Regions from separate parts of the Pseudodesulfovibrio senegalensis genome, predicted to be linked through region 2. Evidence: predicted binding sites of a transcription regulator. Region 2 holds the regulator's gene; the other holds the start of a gene.

Region 1 (5,665 bases), 690 kb from region 2:
CGAGCACTGCCATCCGTTTGATTTCGGCCATGTCGCAGGGCTCCACCCAGCCGGGGATGACGTTGACCTTGCCGGACTTCTTTTTGCCGTGTTCGGCCAGTTGGGCCATGGCCTTGACCATGTTGGAGAACCCGGTGACGTGGGAGCCGACATAGGACGGGGTGGGCGCGCCGATCAGGGTCTTGCCCTCGGGCACCTTGCCGGACTTGGTGGCCTTGTCGAATATCTGCTTCAGGTCGTCACCGATGGTCTCGGACAGGCAGGTGGTGTGCACGGCGATCACTTCCGGCTCGTAGACCGTGAAGATGTTGTTGATGGCCTGCACGAGGTTGGCCTGCCCGCCGAACACGCTCGCACCTTCGGTAAAGGAGGATGTGGCCGCGGAAATGGGCTCCTTGTAGTGCCGGGTCAATGTGGACCGGTGATAGGCGCAACAGCCCTGAGAACCGTGCGAATGCGGCAGGCATCCGTGGATGCCCAGCGCCGCATACATGGCGCCGATGGGCTGGCACGTCTTGGCCGGGTTGATCATGAGCGCCTTGCGCTCGGCCACTTCTTCGGGTGTGTGTCTGAGTAATACCATTTCTTTATTCCTTTATTCTTCAATTTGTTCAAAAGCTGCGCTGGCAGGGCGCAAACCGGGGGCGAGGCCGAAGCGTATCTGGCATACGTGAGGGTTCGCCCCCGGTGCAGCAACACAGCTGGCGTGGACTTTTCAACAAATTGCTATTCCCAGACAAACGTTGCCGTCAGTTCGGGATTTTCCTGCCAGGGGGCCTTCATGTACGACCACACTTTCGAGTTCACCAGACGATCGATTTCATTGTAGAAATTGACTGCGCCCTTGAACCCGGCATAGGGGCCGCCGGAGTCGTAGCTATGCAGCTGCTTCATGGGCACGCCGCATTTCTGGATGGAATACTTCTCCTTGATGCCCGCGCAGAACACGTCGGGCTTGAGCAGTTCCACCAACTTTTCGGCCTCGTACTGGTTGAGGTCGTCGATGACGATGGTTCCCTTGTCCATCTGCGCGTTCAGACCCTCGTAGTGCTTGAACTCGTAGCCCGCTTCCTCCAGTTTCTTGATTTCGTCCGGAGTCTTGCGCGGTTCATAGAGTTCGGGGTCGGCCTCCACCTCGATTTCCTCGATGTTGCGGGAATCGGCGTCCACGGTCAGATTGGGGATGACATGGCGGCCTTCGTAGTCGTCCCGGTGGGCAAACTCGTAGCCTGCCGACAGGGTCTTCATGCCCATTTCCTCGAACAGGTCCTGATAATGGTGCGCGCGGGAGCCACCCACAAACATCATGGCGGTCTTGCCTTCCGTCCGCGGAAGCACATCGGCGATGGCTTCCTCCACTGCGGGCATTTCCTCGGCAATCACCTCCTCGATACGATCGATGAGTTTCGGGTCGCCGAAGTATTCGCCGATCTTGCGCAGCGACTTGGCCGTGGATTTTGCACCGATGAAGTTCACCTTGATCCACGGGATGCCGTATTTGGTCTCCAGCATGTCGGCCACGTAGTTGATGGAGCGGTGACACATGACGCAGCTGAGGTCCGCATGCTGGGCCCGGGCAAACTGGTCATAGGAGGAGTTGCCCGAGAACGTGGCCAGGTTGGTGATGCCGCACTTCTTGAGAATGCGGTCGATCTCGAAACCGTCGCCGCCGATGTTGTATTCACCGAGCAGGTTGATTTTGTACTCACCCTCGGGCTGTTCCTTATCTTCGCCCACAAGGTGCGAGAAGACCTGGTTGTTGGCGATGTGGTGCCCTGCGGACTGGGACACGCCCTTGTAGCCTTCGCAGGAAAATGCAAACACGTTGCAGTCGCCGAACTTCTCCTTCATCTTCCTGCACACGGCGTGGATGTCGTCGCCGATCAGGCCCACCGGACAGGTGGCGAACACGCAGATGCCCTTGGGGTGCAGCAGGTCGTAGGCTTCCTGGATGGCGGCCTCGAGCTTTTTCTCGCCCCCGAAGATGATGTCCTGATCCTGCATGTCCGTGGAGAAACAGTAGGGCATGTAGTTGTCGCCGTCCGGGCCGGGCTCGGTCTGGTTGCGACGGGTAAGCCAGGAATAGAACCCGCAGCCGATGGGGCCGTGGGTGATGTTCACGATGTCGCGGGTGGGGCCCATGATGACGCCCTTGCACCCCGCATAGGTGCAGCCGCGCATGGTGATGATGCCGGGAATGGTCCGTACGTTCGCCAGAATTTCGGGCGGCGCTTCGGACTCCGTGGCCTCGTTGATCATGATCTGCTTGGCGCGTTTGCGAGCCACCTTGGGAGGATACTTCGCCAGAAGTTCATCCTTGACGTCGGCGGCTTCCATCTGCACCAGCTTTTTCGTCTTTGCCATTGTTTCGTCTCCTTGTGCGGCGGCTACTGAATGGCCTTGGTACCGGTTTCAGAGGTTCTGACGCGAACCGCGTCCCCCATGGGAAGAACAAAGATCTTGCCGTCTCCGGGTTTGCCGGTCCGGTTGACCTCGGTGATGGCTTCCACCACGTCCTCGACCTGATCGTCGGGAACCACGACGGTGACCATGCGTTTGGCATACAGCTTGCCCTTTTCTCCAAGGACGGCAGCGGCCTCTTCATATCCGCTTTCCGCGCCCTCAAGCACGGCGGCGTTGACAAAGCCCTTGCCGCGCCCCTGAGCCTCATGGGCAAAGAAGGCATCCACCCCGGCCTCGGTCAGGGCGGCCTTGGTCTTGTTCATCATGTTCATGCGCACCACGGCGATGACTTCCTTCATTACGCGGCCTCCTCGCTTGCGGCGGCGGTATCTTCCACGCCGGAACTGATGGTGAAGACGGACTCCACATCGGTAACGAATATCTTGCCGTCGCCGAACGCCCCGCCCTTGTCGGAACGGGCCGCGTCCATGATGGTGTTGACCACGAAATCCTTGTCCGCAGCGTTGACGACGCTCATGAGCATGGTTTTGGGAATCTCGTCGTAGGTGACTTCGCCGATCTTGATGCCGCGCTGTTTGCCGCGACCGGCCACGGAATACTTGGTGACAGCGGGGAAACCGTTGTCCATGAGGGCGGCCAACACGTCATCCGCTTTTTCCGGCCGCACAATCGCTCTTACCATGATCATCATTTCCATTCCCTCCTATCACTTCGATTTTATTGTATTTTGATTACACCGACAGCCGTTTCGAGGGTGTCGGGAACCAGGCGCAGGCAGGATACGGAGTCCATATGCGCTTTCCCGATGCCCCGGCAGCGTGCGCGGGGCATCACGAGTTGATGGAAAAAGCCTAGGCGGCTTCCATGATGCCGTAATCGAGCAACAACTGTTCGAGGTCCTCGATTTCGAGCGGGGTCGGAATGACGAACATCTCGTTTTCGTCAATGGCCTTGGCAAGCCCGCGGTATTCGTCAGCCTGATTCACGGAGCCATCCCACTCAATGACGGTTTTGCGATTGATCTCGGCGCGCTGGACATCGTTGTCGCGCGGCACAAAGTAGATCATCTGGGTGCCGAGCTTGCTGGCCAACTCCCGGATGAGGTCGGCTTCGCGGTCGGTGTTGCGGGAGTTGCAGATGAGGCCGCCCAGACGGACGCCGCCGGATTCGGCATATTTCATGATGCCTTTGCAGATGTTGTTGGCCGCATACATGGCCATCATCTCGCCGGAACAGACAATGTAGATTTCCTGCGCCTTGCCGTCGCGGATGGGCATGGCGAATCCGCCGCAGACAACGTCGCCGAGGACGTCATAAAAGGCATAGTCCAGCCCTTCGGTCTCTTCATACGCGCCGAGGGATTCGAGCATGTTGATGGAGGTGATGATACCGCGGCCCGCACAGCCGACACCGGGTTCCGGGCCGCCGGATTCAACACACCATGTGCCACCGAAACCGGGCTTGCGGATATCTTCGAGCTCCACGTCCTCGCCTTCTTCGCGCAGGGTATCGAGCACGGACTTCTGGGCCAGGCCACCAAGCAGCAGACGGGTGGAATCCGCCTTGGGGTCACAGCCGACCACCATGACCTTGCGGCCCATTTCCGCCAATCCGGCAACGGTGTTCTGCGTGGTTGTGGACTTTCCGATTCCGCCTTTTCCGTAAATGGCTACTTTCCTCATGTTTTCCTCCAAGGGTTGGTTTCAGATGGACACCCCCCATAAGGCAAAGGGCGTGCCATTTACGGATAGAAACAATAAATCACCGAAATAAAAGGGTTTTAATTCAAAGACACATAATACAAACAACCTACGAAAAGTGTAGACAACCACCGGAGCGCACGACCAAATTGTCGCTGACTACAAAAACGTAGGCAGCGGGCAGTCGCGGCCGCATGTCGATTTATCTAGTAACTTCAAAGACATGAAAGACGCATATTCATTGGCATTGAATATGCTCAGGGAAAGGATGGAAAGGTAACAAACGCAAGGAGTCGAACCATGCTGATCGACACGACCTTGAGAGAAGGCGCGCAGTTGTTCGGAGCGTATTTCGTTCAGGAGACAAGGGAACGGATCGTTGACGGGCTTCTTGAACTCGGCGTGAACGAACTGGAAATCGGCTGGGTGGGGCAGGACGGCCTGAAACACCTGATCGCCCAGACCAGAGCCAAGGCAGCCGGCACCCGTCTCAGCGTATGGTCGCCCTGCCGTGAAAAGGACGTCCGCGCTGCAGGAGAACTCGACATAGATCGTATCAATATCGGGGTGCCGGTGTCGGACCTGCACATGACACACCGCCTCGGAACCGATCGCGAAGGGCTTCTCGAACGATTGTTCTGCACCCTGCTGGCGGCGGCCCTGCTGGGCATTGAGTACATCTCCGTGGGGCTGGAAGACGTGTCCCGCGCTGACGAGGATTTTGCGCTCAAGGCCGCACAGCTTGCGCAGGACATGGGAGCCAGCCGTATCAGGCTGTCCGACTCCCTCGGCGTGCTCACGCCACAAAAAACGGCCCGGCTCGTCAAACGCTTCCGCAACGCCCTGACCATTGATCTGGCCGTGCACTGCCACGATGATTTCGGCATGGCAACGGCCAACGCGGTCACCGCTCTCGAGTGCGGAGCGGACTATGCCGATGCCAGCGTGCTGGGGATCGGCGAACGTTCCGGCATTGCGGCCACCGAGGAATTGGCCGCGTGGCTCACACTCAAGGAGGGAACCCATGACTATGCCGTCAACAATATTCGTGAACTGTGCGATCTGGTCTCGAACGCTGCCGACGTGCCGATTCCCCGCACCAAACCCATTGCGGGAGAAGATATCTTTGCGTGTGAATCCGGGCTCCATGCCCACGCGCTCAGCAAGTCTCCGGCGCTTTTCGAACCCTACGACCCGGCGGCCGTGGGCACACGGCGCATCATTGCCGTTGGCGGCAAAAGCGGGCAGGCAGCCCTGCGTTCCGCCCTCTGTGAAAACGCCCTCAACTGTCCGGAAAAACAACTGCCGAAACTCGTCAGGGCCGTCAGGGACCTGTCATGGAAGCTTGAACGTCCGCTGACCGAAACAGAACTCACCAAACTTGCCAACTCCAACTGACAAAGGAAACACCATGCAGCCGATTCAAACGAAATATGGCGACCTGATCCCCCAGCACACCACGGACGATCTCAGGAAAAAGGAAGTGCTCCCGGTACGATATCATGAAAACGGCACACCCAAGACCGTGCCGCTGGAGATGC
Region 2 (5,665 bases):
GGCCGAATAGATGAATTTGCGTCCGATCTTTCTCTGGGGAGCCGTTTTTTTGTGCGGACTGATTTTTGGCTATCTTGTCAAAGAATTTGTTCACACGGAAACTAAGGATATGCCCGCCACAAGAACCGCCCCGGCAGAACGCACGGAACGTCCTGTTCTGGAAGACGCCGACGTGGAAGCAACGGATATTGAGCTGGTACAGGGGAAAGATGGCGCCCTGCAGTGGAAACTTCAGGCACGCGAGGCAAAATACGATCAGGACCGAAAGCTCGTTACCGTTGAAATGCCTCAGTTGACCGCCTTTTTTGGGGAAGACCGGCAGGAAGTATTCATCCGTGCGGATAGCGGCGACATTGATCAGAAAAACGACAACCTCACGCTGTGGGACAACATTGACGGACGATTCGGCATGTTTGCCCTCAAGGCACAGCATTTCGATTACATAGGCGCCATCGGCAAAGTCTTTCTCAAAGGCGGAGTTTCCGTTCACAGACCGGATCTTTCCGTAAACGCCACAGCTGTTGAAATCGATATCGTAACGCGGGAACTGATTGCAGCAGGCGGCGTCGAAGCCACCATTATCCCCCAAAGTCTGGAAACAGGCTTCGAGCAGGAGAATTGAACATGAAATCGTGGACAGGCTTTTTCCTGAATATCGCCATTGCTTTTTTGGCTTTGACAATTCCGGCCATAGCCGCAGACTGGGGTGTTGTCCGTCAGGCTGACAGGAACCTGAACGTTCGCAAGGGACGTACCCCAAAAGCCGAACATGTTGTGACCCTGAAAAAAGGTGAACGGGTTCGAACAGATTTCCTCAAAAACGGATGGGTGGCCGTGTTCAGGATGAATCAGGCCGAACGCAAGGAATCTGCGGCTTTGGGATATGCCAACGTCAAGTATCTCAAACCCGTCAAAATGACGAAGCCCGCCGTTACCCCAAAAGCCAAACCGGCAGCCAAGGTCGCCAAAAAACCAGTGGCAAAGCAGGCTCCGGCCCAAAAACAACAAAACACGCCTGCCAACCAAAAGAAACAGGTGGTCATGAAGCCGGGCAAACCTGCTTCTGGTGCCGGACAAGTCAAAGCTCCCGTGGATACGGTTCCGCCCGCAAATGACGAGGCTGTTTCCACGCCTTCCGGCGTTCCTGTGTCCATCACGGCCGAACGCATGACCTATGACGAAAATCGCAAGGTGGTCGCTTTTGTTGGAAACGTTATTGCCAAGCACGAAGGCCTGACACTCTGGGCTGATAATATTTCCGCGTATTTCTCCTCCAAGGACGGAAAGAAGTTTCAGGTGGACAGCATTGATCGGATCGTGGCCAGAGGCAATGTTCGGGCAAAAAAGGGAAAAACCTCCGGCTCCTGTGGCAAGTTGACCTATGATGTGGGCAAACGGGTTTTGTACATGGAGGAAAAGCCTGTGCTCAAGGACGGTCCCAACAGCATCACGGGCGAGGTCATCCGTTACTATGTCCGGGAAAACAGGAGTGAAGTTGTTGGCGACAAGGGAAAGCGCGTGGAGGCCATCTTTTTCGCGCCCAAGGGATTGAAGGTACAATAGCATGGAAGGTCTGGTCGCCGCGAACCTCAGCAAACGATACGGACAAAAAGAGGTTGTCCACAGCGTGAACCTGAACCTGGGCAAACAGGAGGTGGTGGGACTTCTCGGTCCTAACGGCGCGGGCAAGACCACGACCTTTTACATGCTGGTGGGGATCGTCAAGCCCAACACCGGGGATGTTTCCTTCAACGGCCAAAACATAACTGACCAGCCCTTGCATGAACGAGCCCGCCTTGGCATCAGCTATCTGCCACAGGAAAGTTCTATTTTCAAAAAACTCACGGTTCGCCAGAACCTTGAAATCATCCTTGAACAGACCTCCATGACGCCACGCCAACAAAATGCCCGGGCCGAAGAACTCATGGATATGTTTACAATTTCCAAGTTGGCTGACCAGCCCGCCATGTTTCTATCCGGTGGCGAGCGGAGACGGCTGGAAATCGCCCGGGCTCTCATCCTCAACCCCAGCTTCATTCTGCTTGACGAACCGTTTGCTGGTATCGACCCCATTGCGGTTATCGATATTCAGGAAATCATTTCCGTACTCAAAAGTATGGGCATCGGAATTTTGATTTCTGACCATAACGTGCGTGAAACGCTGAATATTTGTGACCGCGCATACCTCGTATACGAAGGTACGATTATTCTTGAAGGCACGCCGGAAGTCATTGTTCAGGACAGTCAGGCCAGACAGATTTATCTGGGCGAGGATTTTTGCCTCTAAATCCATTCTCCTCCATTCCCTGTACCGGCTTCGTCCGGATTGTTCCCTTTTTCCCGAATTCCCGATTTACAGCGGCTGTGAACATTGGTACATTTTTTTCATGTAAAGAGTTTGATTTGAGGAAAAATAAAAGTCACAATAGGTTATGTTGATTCAAATTTAGTATAATTCGTTCCTGCTCATTGCGGATTGCACGAAATCCATGCAGGATAAATAAAAAATAACAACAAGTTTTTCCCAACAGGAAAAATCGGAACGGTACGTATATGGGACTTGAACTCAGGCAACAACTCAAACTTTCTCAACAGCTTGTGATGACACCGCAATTACAGCAGGCAATCAAGCTGCTGCAATTGTCGAGGCTTGAGCTGGTTGAAACCGTACAGCAAGAGTTGCTGGAGAATCCGTTTCTTGAAGAAACGGAAAATGAAGCCGTGTCCGAAGTCGAAGACGATCGCTCCGCCACAGAAGATGCCAACGACGCCCTAGTCAAGGATGCAGACTGGGAGAACTATCTTGGTGAGTTTTCCAGTACTTCGAAACAATCACACTCCCGGGACGCAGAAATCCCGGAAGAGGGTATGTCTTTTGAGGCACGGCTGGCCTCCAAGCCTTCGCTCGAAGGACATCTGAGCTGGCAAATGCGCCTTTCCAATTTTACGGATGAAGAAATTGCCGTAGGCGATGTTGTCGTTGGCAATCTCGACCACAACGGCTACCTCAAGGCCAGTGTGGACGAAATAATGTCCATGATCCCTGTGGAAGCCGAACTTGTGGAAAAGGTGATCCGCAAGATGCAGCTGCTCGACCCTGTGGGCATAGCGGCTCGCACCCCCCAGGAATGTCTGCTGGTCCAGATGAAGGTAGCAGGGTTTGACAGCGATCCTGTTTTGGTTTCATTGGTCACCGATCATCTCGAGGACCTTGAAAAGCACCGGTACAAGCCCCTTGTGCGCAAATTCAAGATATCCATGGAGGATCTCAAATCCTATCTTGACCTCCTCCAAACCTTGGATCCCATGCCGGGGACGAATTTTTCCTCCACAGAACCACATTACGTCAGCCCCGATGTTTTCGTATACAAGTTCGGAGACGAGTTCGTCATCATGCTCAACGATGACGGCCTTCCCAGTCTTCAAATGAACTCCTTTTACGTGGATAATCTCAAGGCCAGCAACGAAAAGGAAAAGGATTATTTTTCCGAAAAAATGCGATCTGCCGCATGGCTGATGAAAAGCCTGTACCAACGGCAACGTACGTTGTATAAAGTAGTTGAGAGCATTGTCAGATTTCAGAGGGACTTTTTTGAAGAGGGTGTGACCAAACTCAAGCCACTCATCCTGAAAGAGGTTGCCGAAGACATCAGCATGCATGAATCCACCGTGAGCCGGATCACGACCAATAAATACGTATCCACTCCCCACGGTATTTTTGAATTGAAATTCTTTTTCAACAGTGCTTTGGACTTGGGGGATGGCTCTCAGGTCGGCTCCGAGAGCGTCAAGGCACTCATCAAGCAACTTATAAGCGAGGAGAATCCGAAAAAACCGCTCAGTGACGAAAAAATCGGTGAAATTCTGAAAGAAAAACTCGATGTAAACATCGCACGAAGAACCGTGGCAAAATATCGTTCTGCAATGGGCATTGCCTCATCTTCAAAGCGAAAGGAGTTTTTCTAACAGGGCTTGTCAAATACCCACAAACTCAGGAGGGTAGTCCATGAACATCAGCTTCACCTTCAAGAACTTCGATCCGTCCGACCATCTCAAGAAGTATGCTGAAAAGCGCTTTGGAAAACTCGGCAAGTACGTGTCCCATTCTGACACGGCCGAGCTCAAGGTCAATCTCATGGTTGAGAAGTTTCGCCAGAAGGCCGATGTTGTGCTCAATGCGGACAATATTCATTTGTCTGCGTTTGAAACATCGGAGGACATGTATTCAAGCATCGACTTGGTGCTGGACAAGCTGGAAGCGCAATTGCGCAAATTACGCGAAAAGATGAAGGATCGCGGCAAGAAGGCCCGAGCCAACAAGGTCGTCCAGATGGACTATCTGTCTTTTTTGGAAAAGGAATCCGGCAACTGGACCCCGACAATCGTCGGCAGTGACTCCTATGAGCCCAAACCCATGTCCGTGGACGAGGCAGCCATGCAGCTGGACACCACGGACGGCGAATTCCTTGTCTTTCGCAATGCCGACACCGAAGGCATCAACGTCATTTATAAACGAAACAACGGCGATTTCGGATTGATCGATCCTGGACACTGATCATGAAACTTGGTGATTATCTTCAAGAGGCCTACATCGTCCCGGAACTTTCGGGAAGCAGCAAGAAACAGGTTCTGACAGAACTTGTGGCCCCCCTTGAAAAGGACAATAATGGAATGGACACGGACCAGGCGGTCCGTGTCCTTCTTGAACGGGAAGAACTCGGAACCACGGGAATCGGCGACGGTATAGCCATTCCCCATGGAAAACTGGATGCCATCGACAGGATTTCTGTGGTTGTGGGCAGAAGCACCAAAGGCATTGAATACGAAGCGCTGGACTTCAAGCCCTGCCACATTTTTTTTCTTGTCATGGCTCCGGAGCAGGTGGCCGGAATGCACCTGCGACTGCTGGCCCATATCTCTCGTCTGCTCAAGGATGAACACTTCCGTCAGGAATTTCTCAAGGCCGAAGACGCCAAGGCTCTTTGGCAAATCTTGAAAAACGCCTAACCAACAAGGATTTCATTTTGTCTTCAACATTTCCGGTCATCCTTGTCACCGGTTTATCCGGATCGGGAAAAAGTACAGCTCTCCGGGTTTTTGAAGACCTTGGCTATTTCTGTGTGGACGGCCTGCCCACAGCAATGCTCCCGAAGCTGGCCGAGATGTTTCAACCCAAGACAACCCAGCATCGTGGTCTTGTACTTGGGATGGATCTCCGTCAAAGCGATTTCATTCAGGAATGGGAAGAAGCCAATCAACAATTGGAAAAAATGGGCATAGACCTGACCATTCTGTTTCTTGAATGCCGCGCGGAAACTCTGGTCACACGCTATGCCACCACGCGGCGCCTGCATCCTTTGGAATCCAGGAACCTCGGGCTTGAACAGGCCTTGGAAATGGAAAAGGAAGTACTTGATCCCATAAGGGATTCCGCCGATCTGGTGTTGGACACCACGGACTATTCCATCCACGATCTGCGAAGAATTCTCCAAGAGAAATGGACTGATATTGAAAACAACCCGCGCGGAATGCGTGTGCGTGTGGTGACGTTCGGGTTCAAGTATGGCGTTCCACTGGAGGCGGATCTTGTTTTTGACCTCCGCTTTCTTCCAAACCCTTATTTTGATGAAAAACTACGGGAGCTTTCCGGCAAGGATGCACAGGT

The links. Region 2 encodes sigma-54, which starts transcription at its own class of promoters, with help from an activator protein. Its sites were predicted from a motif close to CTGGCACGGNNNNTGCTT; they were not measured.
Region 1: the regulator sigma-54 is predicted to act here: its motif matches at 4,366-4,383, upstream of F8A88_RS02560 (LeuA family protein).

What each region holds. Positions count from the first base shown of each region.
Region 1 is NZ_WAIE01000001.1:552,209-557,873, reverse strand. It holds gene nifK (nitrogenase molybdenum-iron protein subunit beta) at 1-583, opposite strand, end outside; gene nifD (nitrogenase molybdenum-iron protein alpha chain) at 727-2,364, opposite strand; gene F8A88_RS02575 (P-II family nitrogen regulator) at 2,388-2,762, opposite strand; gene F8A88_RS02570 (P-II family nitrogen regulator) at 2,762-3,115, opposite strand; gene nifH (nitrogenase iron protein) at 3,276-4,106, opposite strand; gene F8A88_RS02560 (LeuA family protein) at 4,425-5,522, shown strand; gene F8A88_RS02555 (hypothetical protein) at 5,536-5,665, shown strand, end outside.
Region 2 is NZ_WAIE01000001.1:1,237,867-1,243,531, forward strand. It holds gene F8A88_RS05830 (KdsC family phosphatase) at 1-10, shown strand, start outside; gene lptC (LPS export ABC transporter periplasmic protein LptC) at 50-622, shown strand; gene F8A88_RS05840 (LptA/OstA family protein) at 625-1,563, shown strand; gene lptB (LPS export ABC transporter ATP-binding protein) at 1,565-2,287, shown strand; gene rpoN (RNA polymerase factor sigma-54) at 2,554-3,966, shown strand; gene hpf (ribosome hibernation-promoting factor, HPF/YfiA family) at 4,007-4,555, shown strand; gene F8A88_RS05860 (PTS sugar transporter subunit IIA) at 4,558-5,007, shown strand; gene rapZ (RNase adapter RapZ) at 4,983-5,665, shown strand, end outside.